DNA from 2 places in the Bacillus sp. z26 genome. Region 1 is predicted to be linked to the other one. Evidence: predicted binding sites of a transcription regulator. Region 1 holds the regulator's gene; the other holds the start of a gene.
What was found. The regulator NrdR, encoded in region 1, represses ribonucleotide reductase genes. The targets are predictions, from matches to a motif close to AACACNATATATNGTGTT.

Region 1 (6,360 bases):
ATCCGGAGTCACAATCTCTACTGAAGCATCCTCTGTAATTGGTCGGCGCAAATCATATAAAGCTCCATTTACCTTTCCTGCAATTGCTTTTTTCTTTAATCCAGAACTAATGGAAGAAGCAATTTGCTCAGTTGTAATTCCAGATTCAAATTCTTTTACCGCACCATCTGGAAATGTAATTTTGATCATTTCAGCCATGTGAGCCACTCCTTTTTCTTTTTTCTACATAATAAAAAGCCCGTCCCTAATAAATTAAGGGACGAGCTATTGTATACTAAATAAACCCGCGGTTCCACCCAAATTCCGGCGCTGCTATTTTCAGCTCTTCCGGCACTTGTATCTTTTAACGGAGTTCCCGTCAGCCAATAATCACATTCTTGTTTTCCTGGCTGAAGTTCAAAGGCGGTAAGCATTTCAAGTCTATGAGGAAGCTTGCAGCCACTGGCTCCCCTCTCTGTTCACAGCTTTTTAAAACACTCATGTCCTTATCGTAACCTATCGAATATAAAACTTGTATGTAGGTTATTATAAAAGCTTATGATGACAATTGCAAGATAGATTCCATTCTTTTAAAATTAAGTACGTTCTTCTACCTGTTTAACCTGCTCATGAAAATAACTGATTCGAAATAACTGGATTCTCTCTTCAAAAATCTGTTTCAGCGTTGCAATAATTCGATTATCTTCATCGTCCGCATAGATATGAATTCGTTTTGGGGCCAGAGAAACCAGTGGTGCGATGGTGCCCGAATCAATAAACATCGGATTCTCCGCCATCAATTTTCGGTCGATTGCTTTTAGTATATCTTGTTTTGAAATCCGTTGAAAATAACGATTATAAAATTGAAACTCCTCGTGATACACTAAATGAATTTCCTCAACCTGCGGACTCCTTTCTTCAACCACACCCCTTAATACAGAGATAAATTCCTGATAATCCTGCTCGAGTTTGTATTCGTCAATTGCAAATCCAACCAATGAAATAAGCGATGCCTGTATATCCCTAAAACGAAAATTCCATAGGGATTGAAACGAAAAATCGATTTTCTGTTCAACTACTTGCTGCAACAATAGCTTTACTCGGTTTTTTAATTGATCCGGCAGATAATGATCTCCGCAATAGGCAGCCTCACCATCCCATATGAGCAGTGCCATTTCTGCAATTTGGCCAATTTCATCTTCATCCTTATAATAATATCGTTCCCGAATCACATCCCGAATTTTATATTCCAGATGATAGGTAGAGAAAAATGTATATAAAGCCTCAATGAGTGCGTGACAAAAAATTTCCTCCTGATCCGGTTCCCAAAGAAAGGAGACAGATTTTTGGCCATCTTCATGGACAGAATAAATTGCCTGTCGGATAAAAAAATCGTTGTTCTTACATCGAACAAGCCAATTAGCCTGCTCTTCCTGTGAATCAAAATACATCGTAAGCAACCCTATCCCTCCAGACTATCGGAACTCCTAATTTTATATATATGGGGCATGGCATCCCTTTAGAATGGATGGGTGGATATAATTACATAGAAATAAACCTAATACGAAAGAAAAACGCTACCTTTATATTAACCTAAAGCAAATCACTTGGTTCGAACTATAGGACAGGCAATCTTTTTTTTAAACCTGTAGTGTATAACCATTGTTTATGCCAACCTGCACCTTAGCTACATAAAAAACTGCTACTCACTAACAATCCTAACTAACAGGTGATATAACTTTTACACTATGGACGTTCGTTCCTCTTTTTAATCTCATCACTTATTTCCATTAAGGTAAGCAAAATTAAAAAAAGCATCATAAAATTAACTAGTTCCCCTGTAAAAAATGCCAATATAGCAATCAACACAATCCAGAACCAAAAATATTTTCTGTTCATAAATCCATCCCCATTTTTGTTTATATAACTTAATAAATTCGACACTAAAGAAGTGACTTCCTTCTTCCGCTGACCTGTCCCGTTAACGAAGAGGCTATTCAACCAACATTACTGTAATATGGTATTAAATTCTTCTTTATACAATAAACCCTCTTTAAAAAACAAAAAAAATGACCCCGATAAACATCGAGGTCATTCACATTCTTAGGATACAGCTTTATTTGTCATTCATATACTTTTAATCTCTGCGGTTTTTACCGTCCAGTTCAATCGGCTCCGTTAAGTTACGGATTCTCTCCATAATTCGTTTCCCTTTAACCCGTTCTTCTTCCCCGCGCTGTGAATACGTGAAATGGTGTTCTAATTCTTTTATATTGAAATTAGAAGTAAAGAAGGTTGGAAGGTTTTCATGCATCCGATATTGAAGAATAGGACCCAAAACATCATCACGAGACCAAGCACTCATTGTTTCAGCTCCAATATCGTCAATCATTAAAACAGGAACATCCTTTAGGGCATCCACCTTGCGATTATAAGAGTTTTCCGCGAAGGAACCTTTTAATTCTCTTAAATATTCGGGCCAGTACACGATATGAGACGACACGCCTGCTTCAGAGAGTGCATTTGCAATGGCACCAAGCAAATAGGTTTTACCCACCCCAAATTCACCATATAAGTAAAGGCCTTTATGCCGAACACCATTTTTATAGGCGTCAACAAAAATCTTTGCTTTCTCAACCGCTTCTACACGTGCTTCTGTCGTATACTCATCCCAGATTAAATTTGAAAAAGATGCTTCTACAATTTCTTTTGGAACATGGCTGGCATGAATCAGCTTACGTAACCGATTCCTCTCATCCTGCATTATTTTTTTATGACAGGGTTCATAGGTAACATCAATTCGTTTTCCCTGAATAAATAGGCGCGGGTTATGTCCCTGGATAAGATTTTTGCATTCAGATACAGAGGGACAGTGTTCACATGTCTTTGCTTGCATAGTAAACTCATAGAGCTTATTCATACTCTTTTCAATCATGTCACTTGTCAGCTCGCTGCTATGTTCATTTATAAATAACCGGACATCGGGATCTTTTAAAACAATATTTCTCATTTCATCCCATCTCTTTTGAAAACCTTCACGATTTCCGAGTTGATTCAAAGCATCCTGTATATTCTTCATCTCTGTACACCTCCTGCTTTATTTTGTATTTTCATTTTGTAATTTTTCCTTTAATTTTCTGACCCGTTCAGCAATTTCACTGGACTGAGCAACCGGTTCTTTCTTCTTCGTCTCGTCCATCCATTCAGGAATGATTTCCTTCCTGGAATTATTCGTTGTACGGCGTGTTGATTTATTCGCCTTCGTTTTCTTATCCTGAGCCCAGGTTTGATATTTCTTATGTTCACTCAAAGCAGTTTCATACGCTTCACGCACAGTCGTTATATTTTTCCTGGCCCAGTGCGAAGCAATTGTCTCCACATAGTTTGACTGCAATTTCATATCTGATTTTAACATGACATAGTGCAGAAGGACATTGACCACACCCGGTGGAAGCTTTTGATTAACCATAACTTTTTCTACTAATGCCAGATCATTGTCTGAAGGCATTGCCCCTTGTGACAGGCTGACTAAAAACTCTAATGGAGATGTTGTTTCAAAGGTATACAACAAATGTTCCTCCGGTGTTTTTGGCTCTACAATGGTACGCTCATACTCAGGCTGTTTCCGTTCAATCAATGTCGGCATTTCTTCACCATGATTAATATGGAAAAATTCCCTTGCACAGTTTCTAAGCTCTTCTATGTCTATTTCACTATGTTCATTTTGACATCTCAAAATCAATTTGCTCATATCAACTACGCTAATTTTATATAGGTATGACAGCATCGCAATAGCTTCAATTACATTTGGGGTAAATGCTTTTCTCGATATAAAACTGTTTTTAAGGGTGGCAAATAATAATTCGAAATCGAATTGTTCAATTAAATTATGGTTATACCCCCGTGGTTCTTTTGAAAAGAATTGAGTTTCTTCATCTGTCTCCGGATTGATCATTTCTTTTGGATTGCGAAATTCTGATGCAAATACGTCATTGAATGATTGAGTAATTTCCTCATAATCAGTTGGAATGCGTTTATCAGCAAACATGGAGAGCAGTCGTTCATAATGTCTGGATTCGAGTTTTTGCTTTAAGTAAATAGGCAGAAGATCATCATGAAAAAACTTTTCCGGACTTAAAGGACAAAGGATTTCATATATAAAAACATTCCCTTCAGGAGTTACTTTTTTATATGTCTTTAATAATCCTATTCCTTCAAGCCTTTTACGAAATTGAAAAATCTCATCCAAAGGCAAGCCCAGTACATCCATTAACCAACGATGTGTCGTTTGTTTGGAGTACATGTTACCTGTATTGACTTCATTTAATAAGGTCAAATACAAAGAAACAGCCAATCCTCCCACTAACGGCTGATATAAATACTGAATGGATTTGTGATCCATTTCCGATAACTTTTCCTTATATAATACGACATATCTGTCGTTAGGATTTACATACATCCATGAAAATTGCATTGTCTACAAACCTTTCGTAACCTCGGGGTTTTATAGTTGAAAAAAGAGCTAAAGAAACTGTCTTCAGCTCTACTTAATCCTCTTTTTTAATTAGTTCTTTCAACTCATCAATGAATACATTTATATCTTTGAATTGACGATATACAGAAGCAAAACGTACATAGGCAACTTCATCCAACTCAGCCAGCCTATCCATAACCATTTCACCTATTAAGTCACTTTTTATTTCGGAATGCCCTTGATTTCTTATTTCTTTTTCAACATCTGTCGTGATCTCTTCCAATTCTTTCAGGGCAACATGTCGTTTTTCACAAGCCCGAATCAGGCCTCTCAGTATTTTTTCTTTGCTATATTCTTCCCGTGCTCCATCTTTTTTTACAACAATCAATGGTATTTCTTCTACTTTTTCAAATGTTGTAAAGCGAAAGCCACAGGATTCACATTCTCTTCTTCTTCGTATCGAACGTCCTTCATCCGCAGGGCGGGAATCCAGCACTCTTGTCCCATTATGTTGGCAAGTTGGACATATCATATAGATTTGCACCGTCCTTTTCTATAGTTCTATCTTATTAAAACATATCGATTAGGACAAGTCTGTTTGTATAAAATGCGATTTTTTATCCTGGAAATGGCTAACCACCCATAAAAAAAAGAGATGCAGTAAACATCTCTTTTATACTCATTTATTATAAAGCTTTAGCTAGAACAGGACTGACAGCAACAGGACCCATGCCGCGAGGAATTTCAATATGTTCCCGTGTCTGCGCTTTTAAGGACTCCGCAATATAATCGACAGCTGTCTTTGGATCTAAATCCCCACATGTATATACATCGATACTTGCATAACCATGTTCCGGAAAACTATGTATGGTTAAATGTGATTCAGATATAATGACTACTCCACTCACACCCTGAGGTGCAAACTTATGAAAGGTCACTTCTCTAACTTCAGCTCCAGATCTTAGAGCCGCATCTACAAATATTTGTTCAATTTGATTAACATCATTCAATTTAGATAAATCGCAGCCCCATAATTCAGAAATGACATGACGACCTATTGTTTCCATGTTCTAATTCCCCCTTTAGCATTTTTTAAACGAATTTTAATTACTTTCGTTTCTGGCCATTACTACCACGGGGGAAAGTTAGTCCTGAGAGGTCCTAACCCTTTAAGTAGTACTGCCAGGGTGGTGAAGTTTACGAGATTTAGTATATATGGTTTATATTTCATTTGCAATCATACTCTTCAATATTAGTTAATAATTACCACAAAAATAACCTTACGCTAGATGTCACAGCTATTATTAATTGTATCCATTTGTCCGAATAAAAAACAGCCTGTGGCGCCCTTTATTTTCTAAGGACGCTCAGACCGTAACTGGAAATGTTTTTAGTATTTAACTTACTTTTACCTCGTTCTCCTGTAGAAGACGAGCCACGTGATTCACTAATTCTACAACTCGGCATGAATAACCCCATTCATTATCATACCAGGCTAGCACCTTCACTTTATTTGCACCAATAACCATGGTGGAAAGAGCATCTACTATTGCAGAATGCGGATTGGTATTAAAATCTACAGAAACAAGCGGTTCTTTGCAGTACTCAATAATACCAGCCATAGATCCTTCAGCAGCAGTTTTAAATGCTTGATTGATTTCATTTACGGTAACTTCTCTTTTAAGGTCTACTACTAAATCAACTAAAGAGACGTTTGGCGTAGGTATTCTTAATGAAATACCATGCAGTTTCCCTTTCAACTGTGGAAGAACAAGTGCCATGGCTTTGGCTGCACCCGTTGTAGTAGGAATGATACTTTGTGCACATGCCCGGGCTCTGCGTAAATCTTTATGTGGATTATCAATATTGTTTTGATCATTTGTATATGAGTGAATGGTAGTCATCAG
Region 2 (6,360 bases), 310 kb from region 1:
TGCTGCTTCAAACCGGGTGATTTCAGGCGCTCTTTGTTCCATATATTTACTCGCCTGGTCAAATATTTCTTCAAGATTCACATAGACTCTAATATAAGGCTTACTGCCGAGAGTCGTTTGTAAATAACAGTAATGACAGTGCCCCATACATCCTGTAGCAAGGGGAATTGCATACTCAGCAGATGGCTTTGACGTATCAAACTTTAATGTTTTTCGGATTCCAACCACCATTGTAGATTTGGCGACTCGATATTTTTGCAACTCATTATCACCCGGTAGATCTCGAATCTGATTATGGGAAGTCGTTTGCCTAATCTCAACAGGCAGGCTCTGAAATTTTTCATATAGTGCCTTTCCCAAAGGATACTCCAGGGCTTTGGGTTCAAAATAAACTAATTGAGGAATAAATGGTTTCATTTTTTTCACCTACTTTAAAGATAGTATGTACAGAAATACAAAAAAGGATGGCGTCAATCATTGCCATCCTTTTTCCTATAATTTTCTATAAAATTATATTATAAACCGCATTTAAGCTGAGCGCCGCAGCTTGTACAAGTGTTGCATCCGCCGAGCTCCTCCACTTTCCCTTGACGGCAAACCGGACATGTATTTCCTACTTCACTTCCAATTGTTACGCTTGTTGATTCCAGGGCATCGATTGTATCAACAAGTACAACATGCTGCTTCGTATGATGTGGCTGTGCTGAATGATCCGTATCAGATTCAGCACCTTTCAATGTTAACACTTGCGTATCACGGCTTCCATCGACATATACCGTACCGCCTTTGGCTCCACCTTTATAGAGACGTTCATAGACTCTTTCTACCTGCTCAACAGTATATCCTTTAGGAGCATTTACTGTCTTACTGATAGAACTATCAATCCAGCGTTGGATGATGCATTGTACATCAGCATGTTTCTCAGGTGTTAAATCCATCGCAGAAATAAACCATGACGGTAGATTCTCGCTGTCTGCATCAGGATTGCGATGTAGATATTCTTCTACGATATCTGCTTTCACTTCGATAAATTTACCAAGACGTCCGCTTCTGAAATAAGTGAATGAGAAGTATGGCTCCAGTCCTGTAGAAACGCCAACCATTGTACCGGTACTACCAGTAGGAGCAACGGTTAATAAGTGAGAGTTGCGGATACCATATTTCATAATACCATCACGAATATGTTCAGGCATTTTCTTCATATAACCAGTATGAATAAATCGAGTGCGTAATTCTTTTGTTTCTTCTTCAGAGCTGCCAATTAAGAATGGGAAGCTGCCCTTTTCTTTCGCAATCTCAATGGATTCCTCATATGCAGCTGTCGCTATTGCTTCAAATACAGAATCTACCAGCTTATTTCCTTCGTCAGATCCATATTCTTTTTCACAATAAATAAGCATATCATGAAGACCCATTACGCCAAGACCTACACGTCTTTCTCCCAATGCCTGCTTTTTATTGTCCTCAAGGAAGTATGGAGTCGCATTAATTACATTATCCTGCATGCGCACGCCGACTTTAACCGTTTGTTTCAGTTTCTCCATATCCACTTGTTTGCGATTTTTATCTGTCATTTCAGCCAGATTAACAGCAGCTAAGTTACATACAGAATATGGTGCTAACGGCTGTTCTCCACATGGGTTGGTTGCAACCACTTTTTGTCCGTATGCTTTGGCATTTGTCATATCATTTGCATTATCGATAAAGAAAATGCCCGGCTCAGCAGAATAAGTCGCACATATATTGATTAAATTCCATAACTCACGCGCTTTAATTTTACGATATACACGAACAGCATACCCGAGTCTTTCCCATTCGCGCACATCGCCGCAATCTGCCCATTTTTCGTTATAGTCTTTCATTGCTTCTTTATTATAAGATTCAACATCCGGGAAACGAAGTTCATATTCCGTATCATTTTCAACGGCTTCCATAAATTCTTTTGTTAAACACACTGAAATATTCGCACCTGTTAAAAAGTCGGGATTATGAACGTTGTCTATTCCGCCAGCTGCAAGTTTTTCTTCTGCTTCCTTGATTATTGCCTCATTGAAACCACCGTATCCCTGGATGGTTTTATAATTTAAAATGCCTTGGTACATGGCTTCTTCTTGCTTCGTTAATGGTGTAAACTTCAATTTATCAGATGCATGCTTACGGATTTCTTCATCCTCGCTGACCTGCATTAAGAAACGCAAAATTTTTGGATTTTGCATTTTCGAAATAATAAATTCAACGATGTCCGGATGCCAATCAGACAGCATAATCATTTGAGCTCCACGACGGGATCCGCCTTGTTCTACCAAGTGAGTTAATTTCGCGATATCATCCAGCCACGAAACTGCACCGGAGGATTTGCCATTTACACCGCGTGCCAGCGTATTTCTAGGACGCAGAGTAGATCCATTTGTTCCAACACCGCCTCCGCGACTCATGATTTCCATCACTTGTTTACGATGCTCAGAAATCCCTTCTCGGCTATCATTAATAAATGGCATAACATAGCAGTTAAAGTAGGTTACTTCTGTTTCAGAGCCAGCACCATAAAGAACCCGGCCTGCCGGAATGAAATTTGTTTGAACCAGTTCATTATAGAATTTATCAAACCATTCCTTGCGTTTTTCTTCTGTTTTCTCAACTTGCGCCAACCCGCGTGCATTACGTTTAGCAATTTGCTCATAATAAATTTCAAGCGGCTTCTCTATTACGTCCAGAGATTTACAAATTAAGCCAGTTTTAATTTCATCATGCTTATCTAAAGAGGAGCGAAATTCTTCTTCGATCAGAACGTGAGCTTTCTTCGCTTCCCAATCAATATGTTGGATGTATCCAAGTCCACGTGCAGGAAATTTAGGGTCTTCTTTAATCGTTAGTACAACAAAATCTCCATCAGTAAGTGTAATCTTTTCAGTGTCTTTGAAGGAATAACGATCTATCATCACAAGCCTTGAAACACCCTTATACGTCTTATTCATGTCTGGAGTAATTGGAAAAACTTGTGGAAATTGGGCTATATCTTTATTTAATCTTTCGACATTTATAGACAACTTGCGATTTGTAACTATTGACAATTCGATCTCTCCTTCAACCAATAATTTAATCTAGTATTTCTAGCGTTCTTATTACGTTCTTGTTAAGTTCTTGAATGAATATCTCTACGTTATCATAGGCAACATTTTAATTCAACATATAGTGTTTCTAATTTTATAAAACATACCACATATGGTGTTTGAGCATTTTATTTTTAAAATGTCAATCAATAAGATCTTATAAAAATCAAAGAAAACATACGATAAAATCTTCTTTTTACCTATTTTTGAACATAATTAAACAAAATCTCAGCTTGCATATTATAAAGGTTAATTACGCCTCATATAACAGCGTTTTTATATTTTCGACATTAAAATTTTTTTATCCAAAGAGGACATTAAAATATTTAAGTCCCCTTTGTAAATGGACAATCTCTCCCTAGCTAAAGGAAGCATGACAATGTAACGTCATTCCACTACCCCTGACCTGCTCTCAGCCCAAGAGCGTTTCAGATGTCTTCCATGATACAAAATAAAATGATCATTTACTTTTCCGTTATCTTTTACCAGAAAAAAATTTTGCCAGAAAAATATACGAACTGTATAATAGAAAAGTGAATTGAAAGAGAAAGTGGGGATTTTTTTGCCAACATCATTAATCGTTTTAATTGTTCTGGCTGTATTAATCATCGGATATTCTGTATACAGTTGGTTTTCCAGTAAAAAAATGGTTACGACATTGTCCCAAGAGGAATTTAAAGCTGGCTATCGAAAAGCACAGTTAATAGATGTTCGTGAGCAAAAAGAATTTGAAGGCGGACACATTCTGGGAGCCCGCAATATACCTTCTACACAATTGAAAATGCGAATGAAGGAACTTCGTAAAGACAAGCCGGTCTATTTGTATTGCCAAAGTGGCATGAGAAGCACACGAGCTGCTCAAATGCTGTATAAAAAGGGCTACCGTGAACTTTATCAACTCGATGGCGGCTTTAAACAATGGAAGGGTAAAATTAAAACCAAATAAAACCTAAGAGCCAATGCAGGTGTGCATTGGCTCTTTATTACTTGGGGTATTTATGACTTCTTTTTATTACCTTCAATAAATTCATCCACCAAATTCTCTGCTGCCTTTTTGTACAGCTGGCTCATATGAGAAAGCGAAGCAATCATTAGAAATTTTTCAAAATACTCAACATCAGCGTCGGACTCAACCAGATTGCCGCCTAAATGGACACCTTCTTCTTTTGCCTCAGCAATACTCTTCAGTATGTCTTCTTTAAATTTATAAGCATTGTGATCAGTCAATCGCAGAAAGCTGGAATACAACTCATCAAGCTGTAAGTCTTCTTCTACAATCTTAGTGTTCAGAGGTCCAAGAACCGTTTTGATGTCACTTATAGACAAAGTCCCTTTCAATTGATAAATTAAGCTGATTACTATTAAATGCCGCTTGGAATATTTTTTATTTTTAATAGGGAAAAACACTTTACCCTTAGCATAATTATTTATCATCGTTTTCGTTAAAACTTTCTCATCATCATTTCGCTTAGACATTTTGAATTTACTCTCAAATAATTGAATCACTTGATCCATATATAAATCAATGTTTGGTATGTCCTCTAATGTTATTTTATCTTGCAATCCCAGTTGATTGATAAGTTCTTCATTATTTTTCATTTTGTAACCTCTGTTTACTAATAGTTATTCTATTATACCTCACCTAATCAAAATCTGTAAGGAAAGTGAGTTTTTAGCCATTTTAAAACTTATGGGAGCCCTTTACAATTTCTTCCATTTCATGGGAATCAACGATAGTTATCCCTTCTTTTTCTTGAATCGCGTACATATACATTGCTTCTGCTACTGTTTTTCCTTTTATAGGCTTATATTTCTTGAGAGGCCCTTTAAATAAAAGCGGAAATGCTTTGCTTGCGAAGGCCGCCATTTCCTCCCCCAGCCTAAATTCCTGTCTTTTTCCCAATAAAAGGGATGGCCTAAAAATGGTTAGACTGTTTAAGTGAAGCTGTTTTAGTGCAGTCTCCAATTGTCCTTTTGTTTTGCTGTAAAGTATATGGGATGAATCATCTGCTCCCATGGCAGAAACAATCAGGAATTGACGAACCTGATGCTGTTTCGCATTCTCCGCAAGCTTTAACGGGTATATATAATCAACTTTCCTAAATGCCTCTTTTGTCTTCGCTTTCTTTATGGTTGTTCCCAAGCAACAAAAGATACAGCCAACTCCGTCTGGTATAGGCTCATGATCTAACTGTTCAAAGTCTGGAAAACTCTCCGTTAGCTTTGAATGTTGGATTCCCATACTTGTCCTTACCCACACGATCACCTTTGTATATTCAGGAGAATTTAAAAGCGTAGTAACTAGCTCCTTCCCTACTAATCCAGTTGCTCCGATTACTAAACCTACTTTATCAGCCATTTTACATTCCTCCATAACCCTTATTTCCATTTCCACTAGTATAATCTATTTTGGCATGCATGAATTCCATTAAGGTTGAGAAAATAACGATAGAACTATAAAAGAGGAGGATATATATGAAAGAAGAAACAACCCATGAATATGTAGAACATCTGCATGAAAAACAACAAAAAGCAGAAAAGAATCAAGCTAAGCAAGGTTATGGACGTCCAAGCAAGAAGCTTCCAAATAAACAGCATTAAGTCCATGAACTGAAGCCATGAGTTGTTTTTCTCATGGCTTTTACTAGAGCGTCGTTATTTCTATCCCGTTTTATTTAGTCAGAGATTTTTTTAATTTACAACTGTCATAAGAATTTACTAGAATCAGAGTATAAGTATTTGATTAGTAGAAACCTAATACATATATGATTGGAAATTGGGGGATTCAATATGCAAATTCGTGAAATTAAAGAAACAGACAATAGAACAATGGAACAAATAATCAAGCGCTCATTGGAATCCTTTGAATTAAATATCCCAGGAACAGCCTATTTTGATCCCCAACTGGGAAATCTAGCCCAATTTTACAAGCAACAATCCAATGCAAAGTATTGGGTAGTGGTAAATGAACAAGATGAGGTAGTAGGCGGTGTCGGTATTGCACCCTTTGGGCTAAATTCGGATATTTGCGAGTTGCAAAAACTCTATATTAAACCCGAAGCTCAAGGTTTGGGTCTCTCAAAAAAACTGATGGAAAAAGCACTTATATTCGCTAAGGAAAATTATACATACTGTTACTTAGAAACAGTAAAGAAACTTAAGACTGCTAATCTCCTTTACACCAAATTAGGTTTCCGGCAGCTTGAAAAACCACTAGATGGCTCCGATCATAATGCAATGGATGCTTGGT

Region 2: a site for NrdR is predicted at 3,180-3,197, ahead of AC4G3K_RS02975 (vitamin B12-dependent ribonucleotide reductase). Genes of this name have one in related genera too.

The regions. Positions count from the first base shown of each region.
Region 1 covers NZ_JBZFQM010000001.1:949,877-956,236, forward strand. Annotated here, with positions in the region: gene thrS (threonine--tRNA ligase) at 1-198, opposite strand, end outside; gene AC4G3K_RS04465 (putative sporulation protein YtxC) at 576-1,430, opposite strand; gene AC4G3K_RS04470 (hypothetical protein) at 1,726-1,878, opposite strand; gene dnaI (primosomal protein DnaI) at 2,117-3,058, opposite strand; gene AC4G3K_RS04480 (replication initiation and membrane attachment family protein) at 3,077-4,453, opposite strand; gene nrdR (transcriptional regulator NrdR) at 4,527-4,985, opposite strand; gene speD (adenosylmethionine decarboxylase) at 5,140-5,520, opposite strand; gene AC4G3K_RS04495 (glyceraldehyde-3-phosphate dehydrogenase) at 5,851-6,360, opposite strand, start outside.
Region 2 covers NZ_JBZFQM010000001.1:640,941-647,300, forward strand. Annotated here, with positions in the region: gene splB (spore photoproduct lyase) at 1-417, opposite strand, end outside; gene AC4G3K_RS02975 (vitamin B12-dependent ribonucleotide reductase) at 516-3,071, opposite strand; gene AC4G3K_RS02980 (rhodanese-like domain-containing protein) at 3,673-4,056, shown strand; gene AC4G3K_RS02985 (DUF1836 domain-containing protein) at 4,107-4,709, opposite strand; gene AC4G3K_RS02990 (NAD(P)H-binding protein) at 4,792-5,469, opposite strand; gene AC4G3K_RS02995 (DUF4023 domain-containing protein) at 5,586-5,711, shown strand; gene AC4G3K_RS03000 (GNAT family N-acetyltransferase) at 5,901-6,360, shown strand, end outside.